Regions from separate parts of the Clostridium sp. CS1-1 genome, predicted to be linked through region 1. Evidence: riboswitches for the same ligand, from Rfam matches in the RefSeq annotation. Region 1 holds a riboswitch; each other region holds the start of a gene.
The links. A riboswitch is a leader RNA that binds a small molecule or an ion and turns the genes downstream of it on or off. The one in region 1 is predicted to bind lysine.
Positions count from the first base shown of each region.

Region 1 (6,779 bases):
AGAGCATTAAGACTAGGCGATAGACTAGGAGGCCATATGGTAAGTGGTCATATTGATGGAGTGGGAACAATATCTCAATATGAAAATGAAGATAATGCTGTTTGGATTAGCATTAGAACATCTCCAGAAATACTAAAGTACATAGTGGAAAAAGGATCTATTGCAATTGATGGAGTAAGTTTAACTGTGGCCTATGTAGATGATTCTCTATTCAAAGTATCTATAATACCACACACTAAAGACGTTACTACATTACTCAGAAAGAAAATAGGTGCTGAAGTTAACCTAGAATGTGATATGGTGGGTAAATACATTGAAAAACTGATAGCTACTAAAGAACAGGCAGTAAGGAAAAAAGGTATTGATCTAGACTTCTTAAGCCAAAATGGTTTTGTATAAACATGATTATGATAATGAAATTATAAAAATAGGGGGAAGAATAATGTATAAGTTTAATACTATTGAAGAAGCTATTGAAGATATAAAAGAAGGTAAAATGATAGTTGTAGTCGATGATGAGGATAGAGAAAATGAAGGCGATTTATTAATGGCAGCGGAGAAAGTAACTCCCGAAGCTATAAATTTTATGACAAAGTATGGAAGAGGACTAATCTGTACACCTATTCAGGGAGAAAGACTAAAGGAATTAGAAATGCCTCAGATGGTAAGTAGGAATACAGATAACCACCAAACTGCTTTTACCGTATCTATAGATGCTTTAGAAACTACAACAGGAATATCTGCATATGAGAGAGCAGCTACCATACAAAAAATGCTGGACCCAAATGTTTCTGGTAAAGATTTTAGAAGACCAGGACACATTTTTCCTCTAGAAGCTAAAAAAGGTGGAGTTTTAGAAAGGGCAGGACATACAGAAGCAGCCGTAGATTTGCCAAGACTTGCAGGACTTTATCCAGCAGGAGTAATTTGTGAAATTATGAGTGAAGATGGAACTATGGCAAGAACTCCTGAACTTATAGAATATGTAAAAAAACACAATTTGAAGATAGTTACCATTGCAGATTTAATCGCTTACCGTAAAAGACATGAAGTTTTTATAGAAAGAGCAACTGAGGCTAAGATGCCTACAAAATACGGAGATTTTAAAGTAATAGGCTATATAAATACACTAAATGGTGAGCATCATGTAGCTTTAGTTAAAGGAGATGTTTCTGGTGAAGAACCTGTTTTAGTAAGAGTTCATTCTGAGTGTCTTACAGGGGATGCTTTTGGTTCTCTACGATGCGATTGCGGAGAACAATTTGCTGCTGCTATGGAGAGAGTTAACGAAGCAGGAAGAGGAATTATTCTATATATGCGTCAAGAAGGACGAGGAATTGGACTAATTAATAAATTGAAAGCCTATGCTCTTCAAGACCAAGGGATGGATACAGTTGAAGCAAATTTGGCTTTAGGATTTAAAGCGGATATGAGAGATTATGGTGCAGCAGCACAAATGTTAGTCGATATTGGAGTAAAAAAGGTAAATTTAATGACGAATAATCCTAGAAAAATTGCCGGTCTTTCTGGTTATGGAATAGAGATTTTAAATAGAGTACCAATTCAAATGAATCATAATGAGAGAAATGAGGATTATTTAAAAACAAAAAAAGAAAAATTAGGTCATATATTAAATTTTGGGGAGGAACAATAAGATGAAAATTTATGAAGGAAGTTTAGTAGCACAAGGATTAAAATTTGGTATAGTGGTAGGAAGATTTAATGAGTTTATAGGCGGAAAACTTTTAACTGGCGCTATTGATGCATTTAAACGTCATGGTGTAGAAGAAGAGAATATTGAAATTGCATGGGTACCAGGCGCTTTCGAAATGCCACTAGTAGCAAAGAAAATGGTAAATACAAAAAAATATGATGGAGTAATATGTTTAGGAGCTGTAATAAGAGGAGCAACGCCTCACTTTGATTATGTATCCTCCGAAGTATCAAAAGGAGTTGCAAGTGTGTCTCTAGAAACAGGAGTTCCAGTTATTTTTGGTGTATTAACTACTGATACTATTGAACAGGCTATTGAAAGAGCAGGTACAAAAGCTGGAAATAAGGGATACGATGCTGCAGTTACAGCAATTGAAATGGCTAACTTATTAAAACAAGTATAGGATTTTTATAGATAACCAAATATAGAGCTCGACTTATATGCCGGGATATATTAGCAATTCTTTTGCACTATAAATACTTTTAATTCGTCTAAGGCTCGAATTTGAGAAAAGCTAAGAAGCTTTGATAACTCGCTCACGCTCAGACAATCAAATCTTCTAATCTTTTCTCAAATTCTGCGCCAAGACTCATAAAAAAGTATTTAAATGTGCTTCAGAATTACTAATATATCCCTATGTATAAGTCTAAAATGAAATTGATTTATCTATATGCTTTAAAGTTAAAATATTAAAACTTATACTTAAATGAAAAAAGTAGTTGACTATATTACTTTAATCTGATACACTTCTAAATATAGTAAGTATGAATAAAAAAACGAATATATGTATAAACAGTGTGGTATAGAGGTCGCGGTTGTCATGAGTACTGTATAATTTTTGGATAAATATACACAAAAGGGTCACCCGCCGAAATATATAAATTAAATTTTATGTATTGGGATTATACTGAATAAGTATAGTACTGTCTTCAGAAAATTGCCCAATTTTCTAAAGGCGTGCTTATCACATTGGGGCAAAAGGTTCTGTTATTAAATATAACAGTTATGAGTACCTTTTGCTCATAACTGTTTTTTATTTACTTAAAAATGAAAAAAATTTAATATAAACGATATGATACAGAGGCCGCGGTTACCATTAGTACTACATATTTATATGTAGGAAAGGGTTAACTGCCGAAATACATAAAAGAGTTCTGTTTATGTATTGGGACTATGCTTAACAAGTATAGTACTGTCTTCAGGAGATTGCCCAATCTTCTGAAGGAGTGCTTATCATATTGGGGCAAAAGGCGATGTTATATGAAACAATCATGAGTACCTTTTGCTCGTGATTGTTTTTTTGCTTTTTTAAAAATATAGAAGATTTGATTTATATAAGTATTCGGAAATTTAATTTTAAATAGAAAGAGGAGAAAAAGATGAAGTTATTTGGAACTATGAATATAAACAATGAAGGACATTTAGAAATAGGTAATGTTGATACAACTAATTTAGTAAGGGAATATGGAACTCCTTTATATGTAGTAGATGAAGATCTAGTGAGAAATACTTGTAGAACCTTTAAAGGAAATTTTCAAATGGAAGGTATCGATACTGAAGTTATATATGCATCTAAAGCATTCTTAAATATAGCCATTTGTAAGCTTATCAAGGAGGAAGGATTGTCCTTGGATGTTGTATCAGGAGGAGAACTTTACACAGCTTTAAAGGCAGAATTTCCGACAAACAAAATCTATATGCATGGAAATAACAAAACAAAACATGAATTAGCCTTAGCAATTGAATCACAAATAGGAAGGATAGTAGTGGATAACAGACAAGAATTAGAACTAATTGAGTATCTATGTGAGGGTCTTGAGAGAAAAGTAGATGTATTGCTAAGAGTAAATCCGGGTATTGATGCTCATACTCATGAGTATATTCAAACTTCAAAGAACGATTCCAAGTTTGGAGAATCAATATTTAGTGAGGATATTGGTGAAGTAATAAATAGATTTCAAAATAGTGAGACAGTTAACTTAAAAGGCTTCCACTGTCATATTGGCTCACAAATTTTTGAGGAAGCATCATTTTACTCAGGTGTATCAGCAATGCTTAATTTTTTAGATGAAATGAAAAGCAAATATGGATTTATTACCGAAGAATTAAATTTAGGTGGAGGCTTTGGAGTATATTATTCTGAAGGTGATGAACCAGTCCAGCTAAAAAGGTGCCTTAAAAATATGCTTTTAATACTTAAGGAAGAATCAGAAAAGTTAAATTTAAATATATCAAAAGTTATGATAGAACCAGGTAGATCAATAATTGCTAATGCGGGGACTACCCTTTATGAAATAGGAGGAACCAAAAAGACTTATGGTGGTAAAGAATATATTTTTGTAGACGGAGGTATGACAGACAACCCAAGAACAGCTCTTTATGATGCTAAATATGAGGCGTTGGTTGCGAATAACTTTTATTCTGAAAATAAAGCAATGTATACTATAGCAGGAAAGTGTTGCGAATCTGGTGATGTAATAATAAAAGATATTGAACTTCCAACAGTTCAAAGGGGAGATATACTAGCAGTTCTAACTACAGGAGCTTATAACTATAGCATGGCTAGTAACTATAACAGAATACCTAAACCAGCAGTCGTGTTTGTTAAAGATGGACAGACAAAGTTAGCCGTTAAAAGAGAAACTTATGAAGATATTATAAAAAATGATATATTTTAGATTGATTTAATGAAGGAGGTAGTTTAGATGGCTACAATAGTACAAAAATATGGGGGAACATCTGTAGGAACTATAGATAAAATAAAAGCTGTTGCAAAAAAGGTAATAGAGAGAAGGAAGAAAGGGGATAACGTTGTAGTGGTAGTTTCAGCTATGGGCAAAACTACGGACCAACTTATTGGGTTAGCTAAGGAGATATCAGACAATCCAAACAAAAGAGAAATGGACATGCTAGTATCTACTGGTGAGCAGGTATCAATTGCTTTATTATCTATGGTATTTCATGAATATGGATTTGATTCAGTATCATTAACAGGATTTCAGGCTGGAATTAAAACAGAAGGAATTCATACAAGAAATCGTATTTCAGATATAGATATTGAAAATGTTAAGAACTATCTAGATGAAGGCAAAATAGTTGTTGTTGCTGGTTTCCAAGGTATAAACGAAAATGGAGATATAACCACCTTAGGTAGAGGAGGATCAGATACAACAGCCGTTGCTTTGGCTGCAAAGCTTAATTGTACTTGTGAAATATATACAGATGTAGAAGGAATCTATAGTGTTGACCCAAGGATTTGGCCAAATGCAAAGAAATTAGATGTTATAAGCTATGAGGAAATGATGGAGATGGCAAGCTTAGGAGCTGGTGTTATGGAAACAAGGGCAGTTGAAATAGGATGTAAATATAATATTCCTATTTATGTAGCATCAAGCCATGAAAATAAAAAAGGAACTTATATAAAGGAGTATGATGAAACAATGGAAGGAAAAACAATAACAGGTCTTTCAATTAGCGATGATGTTTTAATGGTTACAGTAAATAATGTTTTGCACAATTCTAAGAATATAGCAATTGTATTTGATAGATTGGCAAAACATAACGTGAATGTAGATATGATAAGCCAAACAGCCCCATTTCATGGATACGTAAATGTTTCTTTTACTACATCTAAAGAAGATGTACATGCTATTGATGAAATAGCTAGGGAACTTAAAGAAGTAATTGAGGGTATTGAAGTATCTAAAGATTCAAACATAACAAAAATATCTGTTGTAGGAATAGGTATGATGAAACAATCAGGAGTTGCATCTGAGATATTTAACATCTTCTCAGATAATGATATTGAGTTCAAACAAGTAACTACTTCTGAAATAAGTATATCCTATACTATAGATGCAAAGGATAAACAAAAAGCAGTAACTGTTTTAGCAAAGGAATTAAATCTGTAAATTAAAATAAAATCAGATGGGACCTGTCTTTAACTGGTGATTGGTTAAACTAATCTAAAAATATAGTGCCACTTTAATCTTTCATTTCTAGAGTTTGGAGGACCAATAGCAGTTAACTAGTAAATAAAATATATTATACGAGGTGTTAAAAATGAGAAAAGCAAATATAGGCATAGTTGGTGCAACTGGTATGGTAGGAAGAACATTTTTAAAGGTATTAGAGGAAAGAAACTTTCCCATTAATAATTTATACCTTTTCTCATCAAAAAAGTCTGCAGGAAACAAAGTAGAATTCATGGGTAAGGAGTATGTTGTTGAGGAACTAACTGAAGACTCATTCAAAAGAGATATGGATATAGCTTTATTTTCTGCTGGTGGAGATATTAGTAAAAAATTTGCTCCTATTGCAAAAGAAGACGGAGTAATTGTAGTGGATAATAGCAGCGCTTGGAGAATGGATAAGGATATTCCACTAGTTGTACCTGAAGTAAATCCTGAAGATGTAAATTGGAACAACGGAATAATAGCAAACCCTAATTGTTCTACAATTCAATCTGTTGTTCCTCTTAAAGTATTGCATGATGCATTCAAAATAAAAAGAATAATCTACTCAACTTATCAGGCTGTATCTGGCTCAGGAGTGGGCGGCGTAATGGATTTAGAAAATGGTATACAGGGGATTGAAGCTAAAAAATATCCTCACCAAATTGCCTATAATTGTCTTCCACATATTGATGTATTTATGGAAAATGGATATACAAAAGAAGAAATAAAAATGATAGAAGAGACTAAAAAGATACTAGGTGATTATGATCTTAAAATTACTGCAACTACAGTTAGAGTTCCTGTTAGACATGGCCATAGCATCTCTATCAATTTAGAGTTTGAAAAGCCATTTGAATTAGAGGAAGTTTACAGACTCCTAGGAAATGCGGATGGAATCATCGTACAAGATGATGTAAAAAACAATGTTTATCCTATGGCTATAAATGCTGAAGGAACTGATGAAGTTTACGTTGGAAGAATAAGAAGAGACTTTAGTGTTGACAATGGGCTTAATTTGTGGGTAGTTGCTGACAATATAAGAAAAGGTGCAGCAACAAATACTGTTCAAATCGCAGAATTATTGCTTAAAAATCTTTAAAATTTCCAAA
Region 1 covers NZ_CM148680.1:2,246,071-2,252,849, reverse strand. The annotation lists gene AC0N0V_RS10605 (riboflavin synthase) at 1-399, shown strand, start outside; gene AC0N0V_RS10600 (bifunctional 3,4-dihydroxy-2-butanone-4-phosphate synthase/GTP cyclohydrolase II) at 443-1,654, shown strand; gene ribH (6,7-dimethyl-8-ribityllumazine synthase) at 1,656-2,117, shown strand; lysine riboswitch at 2,508-2,686, shown strand; lysine riboswitch at 2,785-2,953, shown strand; gene lysA (diaminopimelate decarboxylase) at 3,094-4,392, shown strand; gene AC0N0V_RS10585 (aspartate kinase) at 4,420-5,625, shown strand; gene AC0N0V_RS10580 (aspartate-semialdehyde dehydrogenase) at 5,777-6,769, shown strand.

Region 2 (6,779 bases), 2.4 Mb from region 1:
GGGAAGTTCTATCCCTAGATTTTTTGCTGTATTTTCCGCTGTTTCTAACATTACCTGACAAAAATCTTCTATCTTTCTTGGGGTATCTCCACTTTTGTAATATATACCAAACCCACCGCCAAGATCCAGCTCCTTAACCTCATAATTCGTTTCATCTTTAATATTCTTAACTATAGATAACATAATTTTTACCTCATCCTCGTAAGGTTTTGTATCGAAGATTTGTGATCCTATGTGGCAGTGTAATCCAATAAACTCAATATTTGAAAGTGCAATTGCTTTTCTTACTGCATCTATAGTTTTATTATTTAACATGGTAAAACCAAACTTTGAATCTATTTGCCCTGTCTTTATATATTCATGAGTATGAGCTTCTATTCCCGGAGTTATTCTTAAAAGAATTTTTTGAACCTTACTATTTTCTTTTGCTATTGAATTTATTTTTTCAATTTCATACAAGTTATCAACGACAAATATTCCAACGCCAAGTTTTATTCCCATTTTTATTTCTTCTACAGTTTTGTTGTTCCCATGAAAATACACATTCTCCATAGGAAAACCACTTTTCCAAGCAGTATAGAGTTCTCCTCCCGAAACAACATCAAGACATAAACCTTCACTATTTATTAGTTGACACATAGCTAGTGTTAAAAATGCTTTTCCAGCATAGGCTACTTTATTCTTAGTATTTTCGCCTTTAAAAGCTTTATAGTATCTCCTACACTGACTTCTTACTAAATCTTCGTCAATTACGTATAGAGGAGTTCCAAACTTTCTTGATAAATCCATTGTATTTACCCCACCAATATGCAGAGTATTATCTTTAATTTCCATAGTCCCAACTAGTTTCATACTGGTTTTCCTCCTAAAATGTTTATAAATTGAATTCCTTTGCTACTATATTTATAGATCTTAATTTATCTTCTTGTTTAATTGTGCATGTTATTCTTATTTCTGAGGTAGTTATCATTTTTACCTCTATATTATTTTCTCTAAACAATTTAAACATTCTAGCTGTTACACCAGACGTTGTTTTCATTCCAATTCCAACTATTGAAAATTTAGTTACATTCTCATCTATTGCAATTTTTTCTCTATCCGGATAGTATTCTCTAACAATTTCTAAGCACTCATGCAAGTCAGCCTTCGGTATTGTAAATGATAAATTAACTTTACTATTTATCGGTGCTGTCTGACTTATCATATCTATGTTAATTCTCTTGCTAGCTACACTCTCAAATAAACTAGCAATTATATTTATATCATTCTCTATATCCCTTATTGTTATAGCTACGTCTTCGTCACTTGTTGCAAGTCCTGTTACTGGTTTACTTTCCATATTCATGTTACTTACCCCCTTAATAACTGTACCCTTAATATCACTATTACTTAATCCAACATATATTGGAATGCTATACTTCTGCCCTAATTCCACTGATCTTGAGTGCATAACCTGTGCACCAAGACTTGAGAGCTCGAGCATTTCTTCATAATCTATTTGATCTAATTTCTTTGCTTCTTTGTATTTTCTTGGATCTACGCTGTATATTCCATCTACATCAGTATATATTTCACAGATACCCCTTAGCTTAACCGCTATTGCTACTGCAGTAGTATCTGAACCGCCTCTTCCGAGAGTAGTTATGTCTCCACCTTCATTTATTCCCTGAAACCCTGCTACTATGACAATTTTTCCTTCTGATAAGCTCTTTTTTATATTGTTACCATCTATGTCATCTATTAGAGATTTGCCATATTGTCCGCTAGTTTTAATTCCTATTTGATAGGCTGTATAGCTAACAGCATCATAACCTAAGCTTTTAATTGCCATGGCAAGTAATGCAGAAGACATCATCTCACCTGTAGAAAGCAAAGCATCTAACTCCCTCTTATCGGGTTTGCTTGTGATTTGATTTGCAAGTCCTATAAGTTCATCTGTAGTATCACCCATTGCTGATACCACTACGACAAGTTCATCACCTTTCTTCATTCTCTTTACTACAGTGCTTGCAACATTCTTTATTTTGTCTATAGTCCCTACGGAACTTCCACCATACTTTTGTACCACAACTGCCATAATACCACTCCTTAAACTCCTTTATCTTAAGAAACGTCCACCTAAAAAATAAATGCAGCAAAGGAACACCTCTGCTGCATTATAAATACAACTTTGTGACCTTGTAGCTCTCCACGTTCACAGATGAACATGACAGCCTTACATATATTATATGCAAAGCCAGAAAATAGTTTCGCCAAATTATTTTCTTCGGCTGCAATCCCTTTCCTTATTTCTCATTATCCGCCGACTAAAAATAAGTACTCCTAATTCCAGCACCTCTACCCTAGGTAGGTTTCTTTATTAAATTGTACTTAGTTTATCATAAATATTTATACATTTCAAACACTATTTGTAATATTTTAAAATATATAACTTTTCAAACATGCTTATCCTTGAAAGCCTAAAGCTTATAGAACTCCTTAAATGATTCTTCTGTATATATATAATCCTTAACTCCACCTAATTCCCTTATAGAATGCATTGAAAATATCGCAATTCCCATATCTACCGAGTTAATATTTACATGACTTGAAGATATAGGCCCAATGGTAGAACCACCCTTTTCATCTGAGCGATTAACAAATATTTGAACAGGAACTCCTGCCTTTTCACATATACTCTTATAAACAGCACTTGATACACTATCTGATGTATAACTCTGGCTTGCACTCACTTTTATAATTGGGCCTCTATTTATTATAGGTCTATTTACTGGATCAGACTTTTCCCCATAATTTGGATGTAATGCATGACCTAAATCACTAGATATCATAAATGATTTTGCAAGTGCTCTATAATATTCTTCCTTACCTTTGCCAAGACTTATTAGAATTCTTTCTAATACTGATGATAAGAAAGGTGAATTCGCTCCCTGTTTTGTTGTGCTTCCCACTTCCTCATTATCAAAACAAATAGCTATATTTGTAGCGTTACCCGCTTCAGTTTCTGTTAATGCACTTATTCCTGCGTATACCATTGATAAGTCATCTAATCTTCCGCTAGAAATAAATTCATTATTTAGTCCTATAACCTTTCCTTTTTCGAATTCGTAAAGAAATAAATCAAAATCTAATATATCCTTCTCGTTTACGCTTAATTCTCTAGCTATTGTCTTTATAAGATATTGTCCTTTTTCAAACTCCTCATTTACTAGCGAAAGTAATGGAAGTATATCCTTTTGTTTATTTAATTCTACACCAGAGTTTACATTTCTGTTCATATGTATAGCTAGGTTAGGTATCACTAATATAGGTTTTTTTATATTTATAAGCCTTATTTCGGGATAAAGTGGATTTTCACTTTTCAAAGTTACTCTTCCTGCTAAAGACAATGGTCTATCTAACCATGTATTTATTATAGGACCTCCATAGACTTCTGTGTTTAATTTTACATACGCCCCCTCAACTTCCATGTCTGGATTTGGTTTTACTCTAAATCCTGGTGAATCAGTATGCGCACCTACTATTCTAAAGCCTTCTTTTTCTATTTCTCCCTTTCCTACTACAAAAGCTATAATTGCAGATTCATTTTTTGTTAAAAAATACTTTTCTCCCTTTTTTAGCTTCCAGCTGTCTTCTTCTCTAAGTTCATTGAATCCGGCATTTAAAAGCACTTGTTTTGAACTATCAACGGCATGGAATGCTGTAGGACTTTCATAAATAAAATCTATAAGTTCCTGCGCTTTCTTTAATTCATTGTTCATTTCTATTCCTCCAATATATAATATTTTTTGAATTTAATGTAGCCTACTATGTAATTTAACATCATAATTATACCAAAATATATATTTTGGTATAGGTCTTATTTAACTTTTATAAAATAACAACTCAATTTATAATAGTTTTTTATGATATCTAGTATCCTTAATATTAGGAATACCCCTAATTATTTAGTATATTTAAATTGTAAATTTTAATGCCATAGAGCACGTACTATTATAGGTTAACTAGTTATCTTCTAAATATATTTAAATATATGGAGCAAAACACTCAACCATTGCATATTATATACTGATTGTAATAAATAGGAGTGTGTATTTATGAAAGGTAAGGTTAGAAACTTCTTTCCAGGTGGTAATACTTCTCTAGGCTTTTATTCTTTCTATGATTACATTATAAGTCAGGAATCAGCAAGAAGGAAAATTTGTATTAAGGGTGGCCCAGGTACTGGAAAATCATCTCTTATGAAAAATATCGGCGCATTTTTTAATGATAAGGGATATGATGTTGAATACCATCATTGTTCCTCTGATAATAACTCTTTAGATGGTGTAGTTATTAAGGGGCTAAATATAGCTATATTAGACGGGACAGCTCCCCACATTGTTGATCCTAAAAACCCAGGTGCAGTTGACGAAGTACTAAATATGGGTGCGCATTGGAATGAAGAAGGTTTTAAGAAGTATAGGCAAAATATAATTCAAACTAATAAAGAGATTGGTGAAACCTTCCAAAGGGCTTATAAGTTTATAGGTGCTGCAAAACTTATACACGAAGATTGGTCTAATTATAATAAACGTGCATTAGATTATTCAAAGTTATCCGTTTTAGAAGAAGACTTAAAATACAAAATATTATCCGATTATGAAGTTACAGGTTTGGGTACTGAAAGACATCTTTTTGCTACTGCTTTTACACCTAATGGCATAGTGACCTTTATAGAAAATATACATCAAGACTGTGAAAAAATATACGTTTTGAATGGTGGACCAGGTACTGGAAAGACACAGATTCTTAAATTCCTCTTACTTGAAGCTTTAAAAAGGGGATTTTTCGTTGAGGTATATCATGACCCTCTTATTCCTTCACGAATTGAGCATATTATTATTCCTGATTTAAAAACCGCAGTTATTACCTCAAATGAGATAAATAATAAAAAATTTAATGGTACACAAATATTTATGGATAACCTTATTAATTATGCACTCATAGACAAGGATGAATTACAAAAAGATAGAGAAACCTTCTATAACTTATTAAACAAGGGGTTATCTATTATATCCTCTGCAAAAAAACTTCATGATAACCTTGAAACTTATTTTATAGAAAATATGTATTTTAAAGAAATAGATAAAACCTATCAAGCAGTACTTTCCAAGTTGTTAAAATATGAAGAAGACTATAATGAAGAAAATAAATTATCCTCTAATTAAGTATTAACAATATATTTTTGCTTTATAATTTGGAAATAAAGAATTCTAATTCTCTAACCATTTAAAAGTTATTATATTAATTAACTCCCGCCTATGTTTACGCGGGAGTTTCAATATCTTATTAATAATTTAACGCTACTCTACATTATATACTGAGTTCCTTTTTTCTAAAACCTTTCGATTCTGAAACCTTTCTACCTATACCCGTAATTTTCCCTGTAATACATCCTCTACAATGAGCAGGAGTATCTCCTGTACATATTTTCCCTGGATAAAGAGCATATAATTTCCTGTACTCTCCTTCTGTTACATTTGGCATAACTACATTTGCTCCACTTTGAAGAGCGATTACTCGTCCATTTTTATTTAAACTCTCCATTGCCGTTGTTGCAGGAATATTTATGTCTGGCATTAGAAGCCTAGTTACAGCCATAACTTTTAAGCTAGTTATAAATTCGCCTCCTTTAGCCTCCTTCAAAGGAGTATCCTCATTTGGTATAAATGGTCCTATTCCTATCATGTCAGCTTCCAATTCCTTGAAAAATAATATATCCTCTGCTAAAGACTCTATAGTTTGTCCAGGTAGCCCTACTAGGCAACCAGTCCCAACTTCGTATCCTAGTTTTCTCAAATCATTAAGGCACCTTATTCTCTCTTCATGACTCATACCTGGATCCATATCCTCATATAACTTCTTATTTGTTGTTTCTATCCTTATTAAATATCTATCTGCTCCAGCTTCCTTATAAGCTTTATATTCATCTATGCTCTTTTCTCCTATACTTATTGTAAGCGCCACATCTAACTTCTTAATTTCTGATATTATGTATTTCATTTTATCTACTGTATAGTACTCATCTTCACCAGATTGCATAACTATAGTTTTATATCCATACTCTACCGCTTTTCGAGCCAATTCTATTATCTCATTTGGCTCTAATCTATATCTTTTAACATTTCCATTTGAAGCCCTAAGACCACAATACAAACAATTCCTCTTGCATATATTGGAAAATTCGATAAGGCCTCTTAGATGTACTTCATCCCCTACGTATTTTTTTCTAACCCTGTCAGCTGCTTGAAAAAGTTCTTCATTGCAATTATTTTCTTGGAGAATAGTAATTATTTCATCCTTTGATAAGTTATGAGTTTCCTCAGCCTTTTTAATTAAACTTAAAACCTTATTCATAAGTAACCTCACGATTCCTTTCTTATACTTTTATTGTTCACATATATTTTACACCAATTATTAACACTTATCTATAAAATAAAAAAGCCTTCATAAGCTGAAAGCTTTTTTATTTTATAAAGTCAGCTCTGTATTATTATTAATAACTTTAATACTACCTTCCCACTTTGTATACGTGTAATTCATGCAAAGCTCTTGTACTCATAACATATTTTAATTTGTCTTCTTCGTTATCTGACGGTTCACTATTAGTATCTACCAATATAACGCTATCAAACTCTAATCCTTTTGCAAAGTAAGATGGAAGTATTACTTCGCCACTAGAATATATTATGTTCTCTCTATTTATAACTTTTATATGAATTCTGTTCTTAATTAAA
Region 2 covers NZ_CM148680.1:4,661,310-4,668,088, forward strand. The annotation lists gene lysA (diaminopimelate decarboxylase) at 1-852, opposite strand, end outside; gene AC0N0V_RS22045 (aspartate kinase) at 875-2,077, opposite strand; lysine riboswitch at 2,174-2,348, opposite strand; gene AC0N0V_RS22050 (M18 family aminopeptidase) at 2,460-3,761, opposite strand; gene AC0N0V_RS22055 (PRK06851 family protein) at 4,098-5,210, shown strand; gene hydE ([FeFe] hydrogenase H-cluster radical SAM maturase HydE) at 5,356-6,399, opposite strand; gene AC0N0V_RS22065 (HelD family protein) at 6,554-6,779, opposite strand, start outside.
Region 2: another riboswitch for lysine. It lies ahead of AC0N0V_RS22045 (aspartate kinase); the one in region 1 lies ahead of lysA (diaminopimelate decarboxylase).

Region 3 (6,779 bases), 810 kb from region 1:
CTTGTACACACCGCCCGTCACACCATGAGAGCTGGCAACACCCGAAGTCCGTGAGGTAACCGTAAGGAGCCAGCGGCCGAAGGTGGGGTCAGTGATTGGGGTGAAGTCGTAACAAGGTAGCCGTAGGAGAACCTGCGGCTGGATCACCTCCTTTCTAAGGAATAATAACTAGAAGCTTAGGTTTTTAGTTACATTGGAATTTTGGTTTATACTCTGTTTAATTTTGAGAGATTATAAAATAGATCTTTCGAAAATTAAGTGTTGTTAATTAGATATGGATAGTTATTCATATGAATTATCAACCGTTAATTTAAATATGGGGGTATAGCTCAGCTGGGAGAGCACCTGCCTTGCACGCAGGGGGTCAAGGGTTCGAATCCCTTTATCTCCACCATTGTTCTTTGAAAATTGCACAGTGATAAGCGTTAAATAATGAAAGTTATTTAACATAAATTAAGTAAAGCTAAAGGTATGATTACTTAAATATGGATATTTATATCTGTACTAAAGTATCAATAACACCTTTGTAGATTTATAAACTAAAACTAGAAAATTGATAGAAGCAAGCAGTTCAAGGAAGGACTCGAGTGAAGAGCGGAGTTTACTTATGGTAAATGAGCATCTGAAAGAGAGGCCTGACGCAGAAATGCGAAGCTTATAGCAATTTTCGGTCAACTAGGTCAAGCTACAAAGGGCGCATGGTGAATGCCTTGGCACCAGTAGCCGATGAAGGACGCGATAAGCTGCGATAAGCTTCGGGTAGGCGCAAATAGCCTGCGATCCGGAGATTTCCGAATGGGGCAACCCACATAGCTAACGCTATGTACTGTAAACTGAATTCATAGGTTTATAGAGGTAGACCCGGGGAACTGAAACATCTAAGTACCCGGAGGAAGAGAAAGAAAAATCGATTTCCTAAGTAGCGGCGAGCGAAAGGGAAAGAGCCCAAACCAGGAACTTGTTCCTGGGGTTGCGGACAGATCATAAAAGGAAGTAGGAATTAATTGAAGAGAGCTGGAAGGCTCCGCCATAGAAGGTAACAGCCCTGTAGATGAAAATGAAAACTTCTAGATCTGATCCAGAGTACCACGAGACACGTGAAACCTTGTGGGAAGCAGGGAGGACCACCTCCCAAGGCTAAATACTAACTGGTGACCGATAGTGAAGCAGTACCGTGAGGGAAAGGTGAAAAGAACCCCGGAAGGGGAGTGAAATAGAACCTGAAACCGTGTGTCCACAATCAGTCGAAGCAGTTTTACCTGCGACGACGTGCTTTTTGTAGAACGAGCCAGCGAGTTACGATGTGTAGCAAGGTTAAGTATTTAAGATACGTAGCCGAAGGGAAACCGAGTCTGAATAGGGCAAAAAGTTGCATGTCGTAGACCCGAAACCGGGTGACCTATCCATGGACAGGTTGAAGCGGAAGTAAAATTCCGTGGAGGACCGAACCACATTGGTGTTGAAAAACCATGGGATGAGCTGTGGATAGCGGAGAAATTCCAATCGAACTCGGAGATAGCTGGTTCTCCTCGAAATAGCTTTAGGGCTAGCGTTTTGAATGAGTAGTGGAGGTAGAGCACTGAATGGGCTAGGGGCTGACAACAGTTACTGAACCCTATCAAACTCCGAATGCCATATACTTGAATCAAAGCAGTCAGACTACGAATGATAAGATCCGTGGTCAAAAGGGAAACAGCCCAGACCATCAGCTAAGGTCCCAAAGTGTAAGTTAAGTGGAAAAGGATGTGGGATTTCTAAGACAACTAGGATGTTGGCTTAGAAGCAGCCACTCATTTAAAGAGTGCGTAATAGCTCACTAGTCGAGAGATCCTGCGCCGAAGATGTTCGGGGCTAAAACTTACCACCGAAGCTATGGATTGATACGTAAGTATCAGTGGTAGAGGAGCTTCCTGTATGGGTTGAAGTCGTACCGTAAGGAGCGGTGGACTGTACAGGAGTGAGTATGCTGGCATAAGTAGCGAGAAATAAGTGAGAATCTTATTGGTCGAAAACCTAAGGTTTCCTGAGGAAGGCTCGTCCGCTCAGGGTTAGTCGGGACCTAAGCCGAGGCCGAAAGGCGTAGGTGATGGACAATCGGTTGATATTCCGATACCACCAATTTGCGTTATTACAAATGGGATGACGCAGGAGGATAAGATGTGCGCACTATTGGATGTGCGTCTAAGCACTTAGACAGACTAGATAGGCAAATCCGTTTAGTCAATGTTGAGGTGTGATGGGGAGCCCTTATGGGCGAAGTATCTGATTCCACGCTGCCAAGAAAAGTCTCTATGGAGTAAATTGGTGCCCGTACCGCAAACCGACACAGGTAGGTGAGGAGAGAATCCTAAGACCAGCGGAAGAATTGTTGTCAAGGAACTCGGCAAATTGACCCCGTAACTTCGGGAGAAGGGGTGCCACCGCAAGGTGGTCGCAGAGAATAGGCCCAAGCAACTGTTTAGCAAAAACACAGGTCTCTGCTAAAGCGAAAGCTGATGTATAGGGGCTGACGCCTGCCCGGTGCTGGAAGGTTAAGGGGAACACTTAGCGTAAGCGAAGGTGTGAACTTAAGCCCCAGTAAACGGCGGCCGTAACTATAACGGTCCTAAGGTAGCGAAATTCCTTGTCGGGTAAGTTCCGACCCGCACGAATGGCGTAATGACTTGGGCACTGTCTCGACAACAAATCCGGCGAAATTGTATTGCGAGTGAAGATGCTCGCTACCCGCGATTGGACGGAAAGACCCCGTAGAGCTTTACTGTAGCTTAGCATTGAGTCTCGGTATTGTCTGTACAGGATAGGTGGGAGACTGCGAAGCAGAGGCGTCAGCCTTTGTGGAGTCGTCCTTGGGATACCACCCTGATAGTACTGGGATTCTAACCGGCGGCCATGAATCTGGTCACGGGACATTGTTAGGTGGGCAGTTTGACTGGGGCGGTCGCCTCCTAAAAAGTAACGGAGGCGCCCAAAGGTTCCCTCAGAACGGTTGGAAATCGTTCGTAGAGTGCAAAGGCAGAAGGGAGCCTGACTGCGACACAAACAAGTGGAGCAGGGACGAAAGTCGGGCTTAGTGATCCGGTGGTACCTCGTGGGAGGGCCATCGCTCAACGGATAAAAGCTACCTCGGGGATAACAGGCTGATCTCCCCCAAGAGTCCACATCGACGGGGAGGTTTGGCACCTCGATGTCGGCTCGTCGCATCCTGGGGCTGAAGTAGGTCCCAAGGGTTGGGCTGTTCGCCCATTAAAGCGGCACGCGAGCTGGGTTCAGAACGTCGTGAGACAGTTCGGTCCCTATCCGTCGCGGGCGTAGGAAATTTGAGAGGAGCTGTCCTTAGTACGAGAGGACCGGGATGGACTGACCTCTGGTGCACCAGTTGTTCCGCCAGGAGCACAGCTGGGTAGCTATGTCGGGACGGGATAAACGCTGAAAGCATCTAAGCGTGAAGCCCACCTCAAGATGAGATTTCCCATAGCGTAAGCTAGTAAGACCCCTTGAAGAACACAAGGTTGATAGGTCAGAGGTGTAAGCATGGTAACATGTTCAGCTGACTGATACTAATAGGTCGAGGGCTTGACCTAAAACATCACTGTGCAATTTTGAGAGAACAATTCTTTCAAACAAAAAGTAACAATAAAAATTGATAGAAGCGAGCAGTTCAAGGAAAAGCTTGAGCGAGGAGCAGAGTTTACTTCAGTAAATGAGCACCACAGCGAAGGATTTGACGCAGAAATGCGAAGCTTATAGCAATTTTTGCGAATCTAGTGGTTATGACGTGAAGGTTACACCCGTTCCCATTCCGAACACGATGGTTAAGCTTCACAGTGCCGATGGTACTGCACGGGAGACTGTGTGGAAGAGTAGGTCGCTGCTAGGTTAATGATAAAAAGACGCTAAGTTTAAATACTTAGTGTCTTTTTTATTTGTAGTGAATCAACTATACAAACTTATAAAAATAATATTTAAAGTAAGTAAGAGCCTACAGAAGCCAAGTATATCTAATGATTAGCATTTATAAACAGAATTATTGGCATCAGATGGAGTTCCAACTCCATCTGATGTTTATTAATATAGTGTGATGGGAGTATTAGAGCGGGTAGTCATCGGATAAAAATATGTTGGAGTAAATGGAATAAGGTATAGCGCTTTGAGATAGTTCTATATAAACAAAAATTTATTGCTTTATCTGAATGAAATACTACAGTGTTAACCTGTGTTTGAATAAAAAAAATTCAAAACTATAGTTATATTTAATTCGGAGTGTTCATAAATATTAAATATAGATAAATGATATCAAAGAAAAAGCTTCGATATCATCTACCTATAAAAAGGAATTAAAAAAACTATAAAGGGGGATGCAAGATGAAAACGCAAATTAGACTAAGAATGAGTGCACATGATGCTCATTATGGAGGAAATCTTGTTGATGGAGCAAGAATGATGCAACTATTTGGAGATGTAGCAACAGAACTTTTAATTAAAAATGACGGAGATGAAGGCCTATTTAGGGCATACGATAATGTTGAGTTTTTGGCTCCAGTATATGCAGGTGACTATATAGAAGTTGAAGGGGAAATCACTGAAATAGGAAACAGCTCAAGAAAAATGATTTTTGAAGCAAGAAAGGTAGTAGTGCCAAGAACAGATGTAAATGATTCTGCAGCTGACTCTTTAGAGAAACCAATAGTCGTATGTAGAGCCTCTGGTACTTGTGTAGTACCTAAAGATAAGCAAAGAAAAAAATAACTAGTTAAAATAAAGTTTACAAAATAGTAATAATTAAATTTTAATTACAATATAAATTAACATAAGGAAAATATAAACTAAAAGTTAGCATAATAATGCTTAATACATTGATTTAAATTGAAAATTAAATAGAATTAATACATAAATAGAGGCGCAGGTGAAAGGGTAGTTTATAGGTGATAAGGAGAATAACCCTCCAACACTATAGATGAAGGATTCATTTGCCGAAAGAATATATTAGGTGTTTGGTATGTTCTTGGGGAGAATGGCACAATAGCTTACTCCTTGCCATGAATGGTATTCATGGAGCGCTATTTATGTAATGAAAAGGAAATTTTCATTGCATGAATGGCAAACTAAAATTATGTTTTTAGAAGCATTGAAGATTTTCAATGCTTTTTATTTTTATTAAATGTTTTAATTTATGATTAAAGCATATTTTTAGTAAGTCGCTACATGCAACAGGGGGGATTGTCATGGAAAAATTAATCATCACAGCAGCTATTTGTGGTGCTGAAGTTACAAAGAATCATAATCCTAATGTACCTTACACAGTGGAGGAGATAGGAAGAGAGGCTGAAGCTGCTTATAAGGCAGGAGCAAGCATAATTCATCTTCATGTGAGATGGGATGATGGTACTCCTACGCAAGATAGAGAAAGATTTAGAAAATGCATTGATGAAATCAAAAGAAGATGTCCAGATGTAATTGTACAACCTTCTACAGGAGGTGCTGTTGGAATGAGTGATGAAGAAAGATTACAGCCTGTAGATTTAAGACCAGAAATGGCAACATTGGATTGCGGAACTTGTAATTTTGGAGGAGATGACGTTTTTGTAAACACAGAAAATTCTATTAGGGTATTTGGAAAGAAGATGATCGATCTAGGAGTAAAGCCTGAAATAGAAGTGTTTGACAAAGGGATGATTGATATGGCACTTAGGCTTTATAAAAAAGAATTCATTAAAGCACCGATGCATTTTAATTTTGTATTAGGTGTAAATGGTGGAATTTCTGCAACAGCTAGAGACTTGGTGTTTATGGCAGGAAGTATTCCACAAGGAAGTACTTTTACTGTAGCAGGAATCGGAAAAAGTGAGTTTGAAATGGCTGCTTTATCAATAATAATGGGTGGACATGTTAGAGTAGGATTTGAGGATAACATTTACATTTCTAAAGGAGTACTGGCTAAATCGAATGGTGAATTAGTAGAAAAAGTAGTTAGAATAGCTAAAGAGTTTGGAAGAGATATTGCGAGCCCAGACGAGGCTAGAAGAATTATGGGTATTAGCAAATAAATGCCTCTATTTGCTATGCTATAAAAACGTATTCATGTAAAGGTGTATTTTTGGCATAATAGAAAACGAATAAATTGAAGAAGTTAGGTCATTTACTTAAACTGATTAGTTATAGATGAAAAAATAAAAATAATAGATATTTAGGGGGAATTTAATTATGAAAAAAGGATGTAAATTTGGAACACATAGGGTATTAGAGCCACAAGGAGTTTTAACACAAGCTGCCTATAAGATAGATAACAATATGGATGTTTACAGTAATGAGTTATTAATAGATGTACAAGCATTAAATATTGACTCAGCGAGCTTTACACAAATTGAAGAGGAAGCAAAAGGTGACATAGAAAAAATCAAAGCTAGAATAATAGAAATAGTAAATGAAAGAGGAAAAATGCAAAATCCTGTGACAGGATCAGGTGGAATGCTTATAGGAACTGTAGCTCAGGTAGGAGAAGACCTAAAGGATAGAGATTTAAAAGTAGGAGATAAAATTGCTTCATTGGTATCTCTTTCATTGACACCATTAAAGATTGAAGAAATTATAGGTGTAAAACCTGAAATAGATAGGGTTGAGGTTAAGGCAAAGGCAATATTATTTGAAAGTGCAATATATGCTAAACTTCCAAGTGACATGCCTGAAACACTTGCATTAGCTGCATTAGATGTTGCAGGAGCTCCAGCACAAACTGCTAAGCTTGTAAAACCTGGACAAAGTGTATTAATTTTAGGTGCTAG
Region 3 covers NZ_CM148680.1:1,440,021-1,446,799, forward strand. The annotation lists rRNA gene AC0N0V_RS06450 (16S ribosomal RNA) at 1-154, shown strand, start outside; tRNA gene AC0N0V_RS06455 (tRNA-Ala) at 319-394, shown strand; rRNA gene AC0N0V_RS06460 (23S ribosomal RNA) at 679-3,581, shown strand; rRNA gene rrf (5S ribosomal RNA) at 3,761-3,877, shown strand; gene kal (3-aminobutyryl-CoA ammonia lyase) at 4,363-4,746, shown strand; lysine riboswitch at 4,885-5,068, shown strand; gene kce (3-keto-5-aminohexanoate cleavage enzyme) at 5,223-6,044, shown strand; gene kdd (L-erythro-3,5-diaminohexanoate dehydrogenase) at 6,202-6,779, shown strand, end outside.
Region 3: another riboswitch for lysine. It lies ahead of kce (3-keto-5-aminohexanoate cleavage enzyme); the one in region 1 lies ahead of lysA (diaminopimelate decarboxylase).